2 regions of the Pseudomonas sp. P9_2 genome follow, and region 1 is predicted to be linked to the other one. Evidence: riboswitches for the same ligand, from Rfam matches in the RefSeq annotation. Region 1 holds a riboswitch; the other holds the start of a gene.

Region 1 (5,710 bases):
CCTGGCGGGCCGGTTGTACCGCTCGCTGGAGGCGCTGGCGCGGGCGGATGGCGTGGAGGTGATGTACTTGCACACCCATCCGTTTCTGCCCGGCGCGATTGATTTCTGGCGGCGGCAGGGGTTCGAAGTGGTGGATGTCGAGGCCGACCCGATATGGCAGACAACCCATATGCACCGACTTCTGTAGAACCAATGTGGGAGGGGGCTTGCCCCCGATGGCAGTGGGCCAGTCACCGATGTATTTGCTGACACTCCCTCATCGGGGCATAGGTATCTACACAACTTTGGTGCGACGCTGGACCTGTGGCGAGGGAGCTTGCTCCCGTGACGACCGGATAGCCGGCGCTGTTCTAACTGACGCAGCGCGATCCAAATGTGGGAGCTGGCTTGCCTGCGAAGACGGCCTGACAGCCGACCGGGATGTTGGATTTGACCGCGTACATATCCGTTATTTAGGTAACGGCCACTTAGGGTTCCGCCCTGACGGCGGCTCACTTTTGAAAAGCGCAAAAGTAAGCAAAACGCTCTTGCCCCACCACTCGGCACCTCGCTTAGGCTCGGTGTGCCCGTAATCCGACAGGGATTTGGGGGGCCGCCGCCACGCGCCATCCATGGCGCGGGGCGGCTAAACCGGCATCCCTGCCGGTTTACCCCCCAAATCCCTGTCGAATTCCGGCCAGCGTGGTTTAACGGGGCGCCTAAGATCAAAAGCAGATCAAGAGCGACTCGCTTCGCATCGTGGTTACCGTCCGCTGTTACAACCCACGGTTTCAGTTGGAGCGCAGGCGCAGGATCTGCGCACCGTCGAACGGGTCCGTCAGGTAATGCCCCTGCACCCCGAATGTCTCCTGCAAGCGCTGTGGCGTCAGCACCTCCAGCGGTGCGCCCAGCGCCACCAGTTCTCCGCGATCCAGTACGGCCAGGCGATCACAGGTCAGCGCCTGATTCAGATCATGCAGGGCAATCAAGGTCGTCACCGGCAAGCCTTGCACGCCTTTGAGGATCGCCAGTTGATGCTGGATATCAAGGTGATTGGTCGGCTCGTCCAGCAACAAAATCTGCGGCCGTTGCGCCAGGGCGCGGGCGATGTGTACGCGCTGGCGTTCGCCGCCAGAGAGGCTGCGCCAGGCGCGTTGGCTCAGGTGGGTAGCATCTACGTCGTGCAGGGCCTGGTGCACGATGGCATCGTCTTCACGCGACCACGGGCTCAACGCAGACAGCCACGGCGTGCGGCCCAGGGCCACGGCGTCGAACACGCGGATGGCGTCGTCGGTGTCGGCCTGTTGCTCCACCACCGCCAGCTGTTGCGCGATGGTGCGGCGCGACAACTCACCGAGCGGCTTGCCACCCAGGCGAACATCGCCGCTGGCCGGCACACGTAATCCAGCCAGCAATTTGAGCAGGGTGGATTTGCCTGAACCATTGGGCCCGACGATCCCGAGGGTTTCACCCAACTGCACGTCCAGGTCAATGTCGCGCAGCAACTGCGCCTCACGCACTTTGAAGCCCAGGCCGCTGCAACTGAGCACGCTCATCGCGCATTCCTCCGGCCAATCAGGATCAGCGCAAACACCGGCGCGCCCACCAATGCGGTCACCACACCTACCGGAATCACCTGGCCCTTGATCAGGGTGCGCGACAGCACGTCCGCAGCGATCAAAAACAGCGCGCCACCCAAGGCGCTGGCCGGCAACAAGCGCGAATGCCCGGTGCCAAGCAACAGGCGCACCGCATGGGGAATCACCAAGCCGACAAACCCGATGGAGCCGACGATGGACACCATCACCGCCGTCACCAGCGCAGCGCAGGCCACCAGCACAAATTGCACGCGGCGTACGGGGATGCCGAGGGAGGCCGCCGAGTCGCTGCCGAAGGTAAACGCATCCAGTGCGCGCCGGTGCCACAGGCACACCGCGAGCCCCACGACCGCCACCGGCACCGCCAACCACACCGACGGCCAGCGCACGCCGCTGAGGTTGCCCAGCAGCCAGAACATAATGCCGCGGGCCTGTTCGGAGCTGGCCGACTTGGTGATCAGGAACGCGGTCAAAGCATTGAACAACTGCGAGCCGGCGATGCCTGCGAGGATGATCTGCCCGGTACCGCTGGACGAACCGCTGGCCCGCGCCAGCAGCGTCACCAGCGCAAACGCCGCCATCGCCCCCACAAACGCGCCGGCCGATAACGACACCAGGCCACCGCCCACGCCAATCAAGGCAACGAGTACCGCGCCGGTTGACGCGCCGGCGCTGATGCCCAGCAGGTACGGATCGGCCAGCGGGTTACGCAGCAGCGATTGCAGGATCACGCCGCACGTTGCCAACCCTGCGCCGCAGGCTGCGGCCACCAGGGCCCGGGTGAGCCGATAGTTCCACACCACGCCTTCGTCGATGGGGTCCAGCACGAAGCCCGCGCCCCAGAGTTTATTGGCGAGCACCTGCAGCACCACCTGCGGTTCGATGGCGGTTTCACCGATGGCGACGCCAGCGAGCAGGGCGAGCAGCAGCAACGCCAGGGCGAGTAGGCTGCGCATCATTGGCCCAGGTCGTAGCCGTCGATGGCGGCGGCCAGTTGTTCAAGGCCTTCGAAGGTGCGCAGGCTCGCCTGCAACGCCAGGGCGTCGAGGATGATGATACGGTTGTTCTTGACCGCGTCCATGTTGCGGGTCACGGGGTCGCTGCGCAGGAAGGCGAGTTTCTTTTCATGGTCGTCGGCCGGGTAGCGGCGGCGGTCCATGCGAGCGATCACCAGGAAGGTGGGGTTGGCCTTGGCGATGGTTTCCCAGCCCACGGCGGGCCACTCTTCATCGGACTGCACGACGTTACGCAGGCCTAGGGTTTGCAGCATGAATTGCGGCACGCCCTTATGGCCGGCTACGTAAGGGTCGCTGGCCATTTCGGCGCTGGAGAACCACACCAGTGCGCTGGCCTGCTTCAAGCCTTTGCCCTGCGCCGTAGCGACGGATTTGGCCAGGCGCGCCTTGAGTTCGTCGGCCAGTTGTTGGCCGCGATCCTGTACGTCGAATATCTGTGCCAGTTGCTGGAGGCTCTGGTAGATCGTCTCGATGCGAAAGGGCTCCAACCGGGTGCCATCGGCGCCCACCAGGTTGTCCTTGCCTTCGCAGTCGGACGGCAACAGGTAGGTGGGGATCTTCAGTTCATGAAACTGCTCACGGGTGCCGACCACGCCTTGGGGGCCCACCACCCATTCCAGCTCGGCGGCCACCAGTTGCGGGCGCTTGGCGAGTACGGCTTCGAAGCTTGGCTCGTTGTTGGCCAGGCGCTCGATGCGGTCGTCCTGGGCCTTGTACTGCGCCGCCACGTTGTTGAACCACAGCGAAGTGCCGACCACCTTGTCGCCCACGCCCAGGGCGTAGAGCATCTCGGTGGCAGCCTGGCCGATGGTCACGCTGCGGGCGGGGGCGTGCTGGAAGGTCAGGGTGCTGCCGCAGTTTTGCACGGTCAACGGGTACTGAGTGGGCGCGGCTTGCGCCAGGGCACACATACCCAAGCCTGCGATCAGGGCGGTAACGCGTGGCAGCATGAGGCGATCTCCTTGTGAACCGTAGGTGCAGCAGGGGAGGTACGGCTCGGAAATACGCCCATGGACGCTGCTGATGGGCAGGGCCAGGATGTCCTTCCCGGACACCCCGCCGGTTAGTGAATTAGCTGGGCCGGCAGGTCTCCTGACTGATGCGTCGTCGCCTTGCTCCCGCCTTCCCGGACGCGGTCCAGTGGCAGTGGGGAGCAGGCTCGGCATCTACAGTTGCGGGGGCAGTTTCGGTTCACGTCGCGTGCGGCGTTTCGAATTCCCTGTTAGTCCCATACGGGAACCGGCGGCGATATGGTAAGCGATCACACCCTGTAGGCGCGAATCAGAGTCGAATATCTTGCGGCCCGCGGATCAGCGCTTCGATCCGGGTGCCTGTGGCGCGCTCTTCGTTGCTGAACCCGTCGTAGTCGGCCAGGTTGGCGAAGCGGATGCCGGTCAGTTGTTCGATCGCAATCACACTGCGCTGGTAGGTGCGAAGCGGGCCGAATACCAGGTCGAGTTGGCCCAGCTCGCGGCTTTGGTCAATCATGTAGGCGCTGGCGGACGGTTTGCCATCGTCGCTGAGGTAGGCCACTACTTTCCAGAACGCCCTGGGGATTTTTACGCCACGGTAAAGTCGGTCGTCATCGGCGAACACTGGCCCGGTAAATACCGTGGCGCGGGCTTTCCAGCGCTGGGTGTTGTCGAGAATGTAGTCTTCGAGTTCCAGCCAGGTCTTCTGGTTGAAGCCGCTCATCTGGGGCGAGCAGTTGGTGAAGTGAAAGGTGTCGAAGTTGGCGGTGTTCGCCTCGTCGCCCCAGTTGGGGTCCTGGCGCCGTACCAGGTGGCCGCGGTCCAGGCCATTGCCGGCATAGAGGTCTTCACCTGCTTGGGCGTCCAGAGGCAGGCGGCCATCGTAGGCCCAGGCGTCGTTGCTGCGCGTGATGTCCACATGCTTGGCGCCGTCGATATTGACCCCCACGTAGAGCGCCAATCGCCGGGAGCGCGACATGGTGATGGAGAAATGCGTGTAGTCCAGACGCTTGGGTTGCACGTCGCTTGCCAGCGGCTCGCCAACCGTGGGCCATGGCACCACGAAGTCGCTGAGGAAATCGTCGGCATAGCCCGCGCGGTTTTTGAAGTCCTTGGCCGCTGTGACACGCGGCGTCGCGGTTCTGGCTTCCAGCAGGCTGGGGCTGGCTGCGACCAATGGGCGCAGGTCGGCGAGCCTTGGGCGGTGGGAAAGGTCGATTTTGGCTGTGCGGGCGGGCATGGGCATGTTCCTTATGGGCCTCGGATAAACACCACTGAAACACAAACTCATGACAATTTGGCCCAGGTGGCGAACACAGGGCTATCCTGAAAACCGTTACCCGGACGTTCATCACACGCCAAAAAGGAGCCAGCTCATGTGTGTTCGCCAACCGCGCAACCCGATTTTCTGCCTGATCCCACCGTACATGCTCGACCAGATCGCCCGCCACGGGGATAAAGCCCAGCGGGAGGTCGCATTACGCACGCGCGCCAAGGACAGCACGTTCCGCTCGTTGCGTATGGTCGCGGTACCCGCCAAGGGCCCGGCCCGCATGGCGCTGGCCGTGGGCGCCGAGAAACAGCGCTCGATCTACAGCGCCGAAAACACCGACAGCCTGCCTGGCAAGCTGATTCGCGGCGAAGGGCAGCCCGCCAGTGGCGATGCCGCAGTAGACGAAGCCTATGACGGCCTGGGCGCCACCTTCGATTTTTTTGACCAGGTATTCGACCGCAACTCCATCGACGATGCGGGCATGGCGCTGGACGCCACGGTGCACTTCGGCCAGGACTACAACAACGCGTTCTGGAATTCGACCCAGATGGTGTTCGGCGATGGCGACCAGCAGTTGTTCAACCGCTTCACCGTGGCGCTCGACGTCATTGGCCATGAGTTGGCCCATGGCGTGACCGAGGATGAGGCCAAGCTGATGTACTTCAACCAGTCCGGCGCGCTGAACGAGTCGCTGTCGGATGTATTCGGTTCGTTGATCAAGCAGTACGCGCTGAAGCAAACGGCCGAGGACGCCGACTGGTTGATCGGCAAGGGGCTGTTTACCAAAAAGATCAAAGGCACCGCTCTGCGTTCGATGAAAGCCCCGGGCACCGCCTTTGATGACAAGCTGCTGGGCAAAGACCCGCAGCCGGG
Region 2 (5,710 bases), 750 kb from region 1:
AATTTTAATCCATTGGCTTCAGGAATGAATCATGCTGATATCGACTTCTAACGCGCCCACTCCCTTCGCTCTTTTTAACGATACAGGTGCAATCAATAACAAACCGCGAGTCAGTACTGACGCTGTTGAGCGTGCGCCGCAGAGTTCCCTGGCCAGCCCTCCGGCCGCACTGAACAATCATAGTAATCTGCCGCGATTCAAACGATCAGAGCCGCTTTTGAGCAGCCTTGTGGAACAGCCCACCAGCGCCCGCCCTAAGGTAGTCCATTACCAACAGGACGCTGTGATGAATAAGATAAAGCAGCACTTTCGTGAGTACGCCGCAGGCGAAAATGACCGTTTTGTAAACGTTAACGAATTGAAAGAAGCGGCAGGTCAGGTGCCAAGCACCAGAACTTTTTCCGCCGAGGCAACCTTGTATGCCAAGATACTCCTGCAAAACCCTCGGGCACTTCGTGAGCTAGATATCGGTATTGGTGACAATGGCAGGCCCGGCGCAGAAGATGGAAGATTCGATATTGCAAACATCAATCACATGCTAACAAAGCCCACTTTCATGGGGCAGCACCATACCGTTTTGCTGCGTTATAGACCCAACTAATTAATCTGGTCAAGTTACACAGTCGGCGATGTTTGACACTTGATCGCAAGGCTTCGACAGGCAAGGGGTGTTCGTCAAGACGCATCAATTTGACGTACATCACTGCGTCATGCTCTCCTACACATCTTGTTTCGGGTGCCCTTCACAGGGTGAAACGGGAAACCGGTGAGTCGATGCGTCGACGAGTCCGGTGCTGCCCCCGCAACGGTAAGCGAGCGAAGTGTCACAGCCACTGTGCAAATGCATGGGAAGGCGACGCTTTCAGGACGTTCAAAAGTCCCCTCGCAAGCCCGGAGACCGGCCCGAAAAAATCAGATAACAAACCCGCGGTGGGCGGGCGCTGTTCAGAACCCTGCGAGCCTGGCTCGCGGGGTTTTCATGCGCTCGTTTCACCCTGACACCTGAAAGGGACGCGCCATGTCGATCATCAGCAGCACTTCGCCCTCCGCCAGCAGCACTGCCACCTTGAGCCAACGCCTGACCGCCGCCATCGGTGCGTCAATCCTTGGCGCGTGCCTGGTGTATTTCGCCGGTTTCTCCCATATCGAAGCCGTGCACAACGCGGCCCACGATACCCGCCATAGCGCCGCGTTCCCGTGCCACTGAGACCTGCCGACATGATCAAGCGTATTGCCCAAACTGCAGGGTTCACCGGCCTGTTGGCCGCCCTGCTGCTGACCCTGCTGCAAAGCTTGTGGGTCGCGCCGTTGATTTTGCAGGCGGAGACCTTTGAAAAGGCTCCAGCTGTTGCCGAAGTCACCCATGAACATGCTGCTGGCGCCGCTGCCCACACCCACGACGCCGAAGCCTGGGAGCCGGAAAATGGCTGGCAGCGCGTGCTGTCGACCACCGGTGGCAACCTGGTCGTTGCGGTCGGGTTTGCGCTGATGCTGGCCGGCCTGTACACCCTGCGCGCACCAACCCGTACAGCTCAAGGGCTACTGTGGGGCCTGGCCGGTTACGCGACATTCGTACTTGCGCCGACCTTGGGCCTGCCGCCTGAACTGCCGGGCACCGCCGCCGCTGATCTGGCGCAACGGCAGATCTGGTGGATCGGCACTGCCGCGTCTACCGCTGCCGGCATTGCTTTGCTGGTGTTCGGTCGCGGCTGGTTGCTCAAAGTGCTGGGCGTGGCGATCGTCGCCGTACCCCACGTGATTGGCGCCCCACAGCCGGAAGTCCACTCCATGCTGGCCCCGGAGGCCCTCGAAGCCCAGTTCAAGATCGCATCGCAGTTGACCAATGTGGCGTTCTGGCTGGCCCTTGGTCTGATCAGTGCCTGGCTGTTCCGCCGTAACCGCGACGAACACTACTCGGCATGACCCTCGTCGTCGGCCTGGGTTGCCAGCGGGGTTGTGATGTCCGAACCCTGCTGGAACTCCTTGATAGCGCCCTCGCCGAAGGCGGCATTGAACGCCAACGCATTACCGCGCTGGCGAGCATTGATCGCAAACAGGCTGAGCCGGGGTTGGTGGCCCTGGCCCAATTGTTGAGCCTGCCCTTGCAGTGTTTCAGCGCCGAACAACTGGCCGGCTTTGAACATCGGCTGAGCCACAAATCAGCCGTAGCATTTAGCCATACCGGCTGTTACGGCGTCGCCGAAAGCGCCGCATTGGCCCTGGCTGAGCAACTCGCCCACGGCCCCGCCCGCCTGCTCATCACCCGCAAGAAAACCATCCAGGCCACCATTGCATTGGCCTGCGCCGGTTAAAATCCCGATAATTGCCGCTCTCGATCATGAGCATTCTTCATGCTCGCCCGTTTTTTCAACAGGAATTCCCCATGACCGTCTACTTCATCGGCGCAGGCCCCGGCGACCCGGAACTGATTACCGTCAAGGGCCAGCGGCTGATCCGCAGCTGCCCGGTGATCATCTACGCTGGCTCGCTGGTGCCTGCGGCGGTACTGGAAGGTCATCAGGCACACCAGGTGGTCAACAGTGCCGAGCTGCATCTGGAACAGATCATCGACGTGATCAAAGCCGCCCATGCGCAAGGCCAGGATGTGGCGCGCGTGCACTCCGGCGACCCGAGCCTGTATGGGGCGATTGGTGAGCAGATCCGTCACTTGCGCGAGTTGGGCATTCCCTTCCAGATCATTCCCGGGGTTACGGCGGTGGCTGCCTGCGCGGCGTTGCTGGAAACCGAACTGACCCTGCCGGACATTGCCCAGAGCGTGATCCTGACCCGCTATGCAGATAAAACCAGCATGCCGGCGGGTGAGGACTTCGACAGCCTGGCCCGGCACGGCACGACAATGGCCATTCACTTGGGGGTCAATCATCTGGAAAGGATCGTCGCTGAGCTGCTGCCGCACTATGGTGCAGATTGCCCGATCGCCGTGGTGCACCGCGCGACATGGCCGGACCAGGATTGGGTGGTGGGTTCGTTGAGTGATATTGCCCAGAAGGTCGCGACTAAAGGCTTTCGGCGTACGGCGCTGATTGTGGTCGGGCGGGTGTTGGCAAATGATAGCTTTGGCGAATCCTCGCTGTACCGCGCAGGTCACGCCCACCTCTATCGCCCCTGAAGAAATGGATTAATCCACAGCCAATCCAAACTATCAGACAATCATCATAACTTGCTGAATTTAGAGCATAAAAAACGGCGCTCACGGGGCGCCGTTTTTTAATCTCGCAGTGAACGCCTTACTTAGTAGTAGGCGTTTTCTTTCTGCGTGTGGTCGGTCACGTCACGTACGCCCTTGAGCTCGGGAATACGCTCAAGCAAGGTGCGCTCGATGCCCTCGCGCAGGGTCACGTCCGCCTGGCCGCAGCCTTGGCAGCCACCGCCGAACTTCAATACGGCAATACCGTCATCCACCACGTCGATCAGGCTCACCTGGCCGCCGTGACTGGCCAGCCCCGGGTTGATCTCGGTTTGCAGGTAGTAGTTGATGCGCTCGTTGACCGGGCTGTCGGCGTTGACGTTCGGCACCTTGGCGTTGGGCGCCTTGATGGTCAACTGGCCGCCCATGCGATCGGTGGCGTAGTCGACTACGGCGTCGTCAAGGAAAGCTTCGCTGAAGGCATCGATGTACGCGGTGAAGCTTTTGAGCCCCAGGGCGGTGTCTTCAGGCTTCTCTTCACCAGGCTTGCAGTAGGCAATGCAGGTCTCGGCGTACTGGGTGCCGGGCTGGGTGATAAAGACGCGGATGCCGATACCCGGGGTGTTCTGCTTGGACAGCAGGTCAGCCAGGTAATCGTGGGCGGCGTCGGTAATGGTTATGGCAGTCATGGAAACTCCTCACAGGCTTGCCGGCAGTTTACGCCAAATCATTACAGAGGTACAAAGTCCTAGTATTTTTGTCGGGAAATAATTGCCCGCCCCTCAATACCCAGTAAACGCTTGAGCGTGCGATAGCTTGCCTTCTCGAGCCATTGGTAGCTGCCATAGGCGCCCAGTACTATCAATACAATGCATACCGGCAGGATTGTGTAGGGATCTATTCCGGTTCGGTCAGCGACCCATCGCCCCACGGCTAGCACCAGCACGTGGATCAAGTACACCGAGTAAGAGCAATCACCAAGCAGCTTCAAAACGCGAGAATCTTGAAAGTAACGCTCCAGGGTCACACAACTGATAACCAATATCGCGCTCGGCACGCCCCATTCCAGCGCACGGGGTATGTCTGCCCCATGATAAATCGCCGCCAGCGCCGCCGCGATGCCCAGCAACGGCAACCACGCCCTGGCCTGACATAGGCCACGCCGGTAAAGCATACCGATCACAATGCCCATCAGAAACTCGAAAATAATGTCCTCATGGTAGAAGCCGCTGGCCAGGTCAAAGGCGGGAGTGATGATGTAGCACACCAGATACAGCAGCGCTGCTACCACCCACAAGCGATAGGCCGCGGGCACCAGCAAGGCAAAAGCAAACAGGCAATAAAACAGCATCTCGAAATTCAGTGTCCACCCGACATCGAGCAGGGGATAGACGCCGAAGCCTCCCGGGTTTTGGGCCGGGATAAAGAGCATCGACATGAGTACATGACCGGGTTCGAGCCGAGCCTCTGGAAAGATCGCAGGCACAACGGCAACCACGACAATCATGATCAAGGTATAGAACCAATACGCCGGAACAATCCTCGCTATGCGCATCAGCATGAAACGCCCGGGGCTCAGCGCTTTGTCGGCAGTCGCCAGGTAAATCACCAAGCCACTGATGACAAAGAACACATCCACTCCAATGGCGCCTTTGTCGACAAACAGAGATTCCAGCGCGTTGCTGGCTTCAAAGTTGAAAAAACCTTGCATGAAATGGTGGCCCACCACACTCCATGCCGCCAAGGCGCGTAGAAACTGCACTGAAATCAACATCGGTGTCCCCTGTCCAGTCCGTAGGTAGGTATCCGACTGCTTCAGTGCTCACTTGGAGAAATGACCGGACCAATACAGTAGTTATAGATTCTCGTAGCGGTTCATGTCCAATACACCCTCTTCCACTGGCGTGGTTTCACGAATGTAGCGCGACAAATCGTGGAAGTATTGCCAGAACTGCGGATGACTGCGGCGTACCCCCCAGCGCTCGACTATTTTCTCAAACCGCTTGGCATCCTTGGCCTGCTCCATTTGCGTGACGAATTGCGGCACCTCTTGAGCTGGAATGTTGAACATGAAATTCGGGTAACTGCTCATCACCCCCGGATAGATGGTCAGTGTGTCGAGGCCCGGCTGGTAGCGATAAGCCTCACCCAACAGGAAAGCCACATTACTGTGGGCACGGTTACGCAGCATGCTGTAGACCACGCGCTGACCACCCTGGGTTTCGATGCGCAGCATAGTGGCTTCGGGCAACTGGTCGATCACCTTGAGCCCCGCCGCCGGGCGCGATGTCAGGCGGCTAAGCGCCTGTTCGGCGTCCCGCAAGGCCGGGTCGATACCAGTGCGCGAGCAATAGGCCCCGGTGCAGCGGTTGATTGGGTCGGGGCTGACGTTCAAACCGCCGTAACGCGTCAGCAGTTGGTTGGCAAAATCGCGCTTGGGATCTTTCTCGTCCAGATGCAGCCCCGTGGGCTTGTCGTCATCAATGGCTTCATAGTCCAGCCACAACTTGAGCTTGCCACTGTTCTGGTACCAGTCATCAAGGAAGTCCTCGCGGGTGTCGG

Evidence for each region. A riboswitch is a leader RNA that binds a small molecule or an ion and turns the genes downstream of it on or off. The one in region 1 is predicted to bind cobalamin.
Region 2: another riboswitch for cobalamin. It lies ahead of QMK52_RS19885 (CbtB domain-containing protein); the one in region 1 lies ahead of QMK52_RS16550 (ABC transporter substrate-binding protein).

Annotation. Positions count from the first base shown of each region.
Region 1 covers NZ_CP125376.1:3,696,660-3,702,369, forward strand. Annotated here, with positions in the region: gene QMK52_RS16535 (GNAT family N-acetyltransferase) at 1-187, shown strand, start outside; gene QMK52_RS16540 (ABC transporter ATP-binding protein) at 771-1,535, opposite strand; gene QMK52_RS16545 (FecCD family ABC transporter permease) at 1,532-2,536, opposite strand; gene QMK52_RS16550 (ABC transporter substrate-binding protein) at 2,533-3,543, opposite strand; cobalamin riboswitch at 3,658-3,852, opposite strand; gene QMK52_RS16555 (DNA/RNA non-specific endonuclease) at 3,875-4,804, opposite strand; gene QMK52_RS16560 (M4 family metallopeptidase) at 4,941-5,710, shown strand, end outside.
Region 2 covers NZ_CP125376.1:4,448,702-4,454,411, reverse strand. Annotated here, with positions in the region: gene QMK52_RS19890 (hypothetical protein) at 32-601, shown strand; cobalamin riboswitch at 718-922, shown strand; gene QMK52_RS19885 (CbtB domain-containing protein) at 1,019-1,207, shown strand; gene QMK52_RS19880 (CbtA family protein) at 1,219-1,923, shown strand; gene QMK52_RS19875 (cobalamin biosynthesis protein) at 1,920-2,312, shown strand; gene cobM (precorrin-4 C(11)-methyltransferase) at 2,384-3,130, shown strand; gene nfuA (Fe-S biogenesis protein NfuA) at 3,253-3,837, opposite strand; gene QMK52_RS19860 (acyltransferase family protein) at 3,897-4,922, opposite strand; gene QMK52_RS19855 (fatty acid cis/trans isomerase) at 5,004-5,710, opposite strand, start outside.